Regions from separate parts of the Pantoea sp. SGAir0180 genome, predicted to be linked through region 1. Evidence: predicted binding sites of a transcription regulator. Region 1 holds the regulator's gene; the other holds the start of a gene.
What was found. Region 1 encodes ArgR, which controls arginine synthesis, uptake and breakdown. Its sites were predicted from a motif close to ANTGAATAAAAATACANT; they were not measured.
Positions count from the first base shown of each region.

Region 1 (2,207 bases):
TTGATCCGCTTTCTCACTCAGTTGCTGTCTGATATCTGATGGCGCACCGGCGACACCACTAACGCTCACAGTGCCGACAGAGTGCAGATTCTGAGCATCCGCATCAGAAACATATTCAGCTGCAGATGCACCAAATGACAGGGCAGAGAGAATGCTTAAAGCAGCGATGGTAGTTTTAATTTTCATGAAAGATGTCCTCGTCGTGGCTGTTCTTCTTTTTTATTAGTGTGATTCACATCACGAAAGTAAGTATAGGACTAATAACGGCAGAAATTAATATCTGCCTAATAATATTTTGTAGTCATACTTTAACCTTATGGGATTTTTTTATAACTAAACGTTATTAAAAGCGGTTAAAAAACGGCCTTTGACAGGTAATTACTTATAAAAACAGTAAGATGCGCAACTTTAACTTTTGGTGCGGAAATTTATGGTCGATCAGGCTGCTTGTGAACATAACCTCAAAGGATAGCACCATCGATGCGGTGTAGAGCAGTATAAAATAGCGTGGAAAAGTAGTCAGGATAAAGGGTATGACCAATAGTACAAGGTAAATTGCGGCAATGAGATAGGCTCAACTCGTTGATAATAGAGCGTTTAAACAGAAGAGAACACAAGGAGGGACGCGCTGCAGATCAACCGGCAGATGCGCTGCCGGTCAGAGATAAAGGCTAAAGTTCTTGTTCAAACAATACCAGAATAGCATCGTGCAGTTGCCTGACAGTAAAGGCGCGTGCTGGCGTGATAAAAATGGTGTCGTCTCCTGCAATCGTGCCCAGGATGCCTTCGGACTTACCTAATGAGTCAAGTAAACGCGCAATTAACTGTGCGGCACCCGGGCTGGTATGAATCACGACCAGAGCATCGTTATAGTCAATATCAAGCACCAGATTCTTCAGAGGACTGGTGGTAGTCGGCACGCCCAGTTCCGCAGGTAAACAGTAAACCATTTCCATTTTGGCATTGCGGGTGCGCACCGCGCCAAATTTCGTCAGCATACGAGAAACTTTTGACTGATTAATGTTCTCGAAGCCGTCTTCCTGAAGCGCCTGAACAATCTCGCCCTGAGAGCTGAATTTTTCTTCTTTTAATAATGCCTTGAAGGCTTTAATCAGATCGTCTTGTTTCGATGGGTTTCGCATAATTTACCAGTATACGTAAGACAAACCGCGAACCAGGCCGCAGCAAAGACATTATTATGCATATAAATGAATTTTTATGCAATCGGTTGTTAATTGTACTGCGAGGTCATCATCGCGGGCGGCGATAATAGCAAAGAATCTCCTCAGACCAAAACCCAGCTCACAGCCTGAAAAGGCAAAGGTTGCAAAGGTGTTATATTATTGATGAGGTAAGAAAATAAAAATGTACATTGCCGATCTCTTTCTGCGGATAATACGGTTGCCAGTTCACGGGTATAATGTTTACAGCCTGTTAGTGAGAATGATGCCTTCATCATTTATTACTAAAGTAAGCCTGAACCGGGAATTGCCTGACTCGCGTGAGTAACCTGGCGAGTAAGGGACAGGAAGATGATGTGTCATTTTTTATCCGGCGCTTCTGTATTGAAGCAGGTAGAGCAGGCACCGGACAAACGTCATCCACTAAGCCGTTGGTTACGCTCTGATACAGATGGAATATCGGATCTTCTCTGCCCCACCTTAATAAGGAGTTATGAATGAAAGTTGCCGTTCTCGGTGCCGCGGGTGGCATAGGCCAGGCGCTCGCACTTCTACTCAAAACCCAGCTTCCAGCAGGTTCAGAACTGTCTCTTTACGATATCGCGCCTGTCACGCCGGGCGTGGCAGTAGATCTCAGCCATATTCCCACCGCAGTAAAGGTGCAGGGGTTCAGCGGTGAGGATGCGAAACCAGCCCTGAAAGGGGCCGACGTTGTGCTTATTTCCGCGGGTGTGGCACGCAAACCGGGCATGGATCGTGCGGATCTCTTTAATGTTAACGCCGGCATCGTCAGCAACCTGATCGAGCAGGTGGCGACTACCGCCCCTAAGGCGCTGATTGGTGTCATTACCAACCCTGTTAATACGACCGTGGCGATTGCGGCGGAAGTGCTCAAAAAACACGGCGTCTACGATAAGAATCGTCTGTTCGGTGTCACTACGCTGGACATCATCCGTGCAAACACCTTCGTTGCGGAGCTTAAAGGTAAACAACCTGGCGAAGTTGAAGTGCCTGTCGTCGGTGGGC
Region 1 is NZ_CP028071.1:4,214,347-4,216,553, forward strand. It holds gene yhcN (peroxide/acid stress response protein YhcN) at 1-186, opposite strand, end outside; gene argR (transcriptional regulator ArgR) at 672-1,142, opposite strand; gene mdh (malate dehydrogenase) at 1,679-2,207, shown strand, end outside.

Region 2 (2,207 bases), 310 kb from region 1:
AAACGGGCCAGTGCTTCTTCGCTGTCTAACAGCACACCGCCCAGCTTGATAATTAATGGATTAGTCATGGTTTAGTCGTCCGTTAAATCAGTGACTGCGTTTCAGGGAAACCGAAACGAATATTAAGACACTGTACTGCCTGAGAGGCTGCCCCTTTAAGCAGGTTATCTTCAGCAGCCACCACAATCAGGTGTTCGCCCTGTACGGCAAAGCCAATATCGCAGTAAGGCAGACCGACCACGGCTTTCAATGCCGGTACGCCTTGCTCGTAAACGCGTACCAGCGGCTTATCATGGTAGGCATTGTGAAAGACCTCAGCGACATCATCACGGCTGACGCCGGCATTAAGACGGCAGGTGATCGTGGCCAGGATGCCACGCGGGAAACTGCCCAGGTGCGGCGTAAAAATTACCGGTGTGCCCAGGTGCGCCACAATTTCAGGATGATGACGATGATTAAAAATACCGTAAGGCTGCAGACTGACTTCACAGAAGCTGGTACCAACATTCGCTTTGCGCCCTGCTCCACTGACGCCACTGGTGGCATTGATGACCGGCCACTGCGCCTCATTCAGTAAACCGGCATCCACCAACGGCTTGAGTGCCAACTGAGAGGCGGTGGGATAGCAGCCAGGGACGGCAATCAGCTGTGCTTCTTTGATTTTTTCCTGCTGGAACTCCGCCAGACCGTAAACGGCTTTATCCAGCCAGTCCCCATGCTGGTGCGTGAAGCCATAAAACTGCGTGTAAAACTTGCCGTCGTTGACGCGGAAAGCGCCGGACAGATCAAACACGACGCAGCCAGCTTTCAGAAATTCAGGCGCCAGGTCGTGACTGACTTCGTGGGCCGTCGCCAGAAACACCACATCAACTTTATCTGCCCATTCGTCGGCGCGGCTCAGTGGCTGCAGCGGCAGATCCACCACGCCTTTCAGCTGTGGATGAAGATCGGACAAGCGCTTACCCGCATCGGGACTTTGCGCAGACACCGCCAAAGCGGTTATGTTGATATGTGGATGGCGATTAAGGAAGGTGGCAAGCTCTACGCCAGCGTAACCACTGGCACCAACGATCAGCGTATTCAACATCAGGCTGTATACCTTTATTACAGTCACACGTTCCGGGTCGCGGCCTTGCCCCGTTGCCCACGATGTCGTTTGCAGCGATTTAAGGTTCACATGCACACGACGTTAATGTATTTTTATTCACTATTAATGCATGAATATTGATACATCCTAACTCAAGGACCGTCAACAGTGAAGACAAAATTACCGCCTTTTATCGAACTCTACCGCCAGTTGATCGCAACACCGTCTATCAGCGCAACCGATGCCGCTCTCGATCAGAGCAATGAAACTTTAATCAATTTACTGGCTGGCTGGTTCCGTGACCTGGGTTTTACCGTGGAAGTCCAACCCGTGCCGGGCACGCGGCATAAATTTAATATGCTGGCGCGCACCGGAAGCGGTGCGGGCGGTCTGCTGCTTGCCGGGCACACCGATACCGTTCCGTTTGATGATGGTCGCTGGACTCGCGATCCCTTTACCCTGACCGAGCACGACAACAAGTTGTACGGTCTGGGTACCGCCGATATGAAAGGCTTCTTCGCGTTTATTCTGGACACGCTCCGTGATGTGGATGTGACAGCCCTGAGTAAGCCGCTTTATATTCTGGCCACCGCTGATGAAGAAACCACCATGGCGGGCGCGTCATATTTTGCCGCATCCACACAGCTTCGCCCTGACTGCGCCATTATTGGCGAACCGACGTCTCTGAAACCTGTCCGTGCGCACAAAGGACATATCTCAAATGCGATTCGTATTCAGGGTCAATCCGGCCATTCCAGCGATCCGGGTCGCGGCGTCAACGCCATTGAGCTGATGCATGAGTCGATTACCGAACTCATGCAACTGCGCAATACGCTGAAAGCCCGTTACAACCATGATGGTTTTGCGATTCCTTATCCCACAATGAACTTTGGTCATATTCATGGCGGTGATGCAGCAAACCGTATCTGCGCCTGCTGCGAATTGCACATGGACATCCGCCCTTTGCCGGGGCTGACGCTGAGCGATCTTGACGCGCTGCTGAATGAGGCACTGGCGCCGGTGAGCGAACGCTGGCCGGGACGGATTACCATCGAAGAATTGCATCCGCCGATTCCGGGCTATGAATGTCCGGTTGACCATGAGCTGGTCAAGGTGGTGG
Region 2 is NZ_CP028071.1:3,908,794-3,911,000, reverse strand. It holds gene argB (acetylglutamate kinase) at 1-68, opposite strand, end outside; gene argC (N-acetyl-gamma-glutamyl-phosphate reductase) at 83-1,087, opposite strand; gene argE (acetylornithine deacetylase) at 1,256-2,207, shown strand, end outside.
Region 2: the regulator ArgR is predicted to act here: its motif matches at 1,192-1,209, upstream of argC (N-acetyl-gamma-glutamyl-phosphate reductase).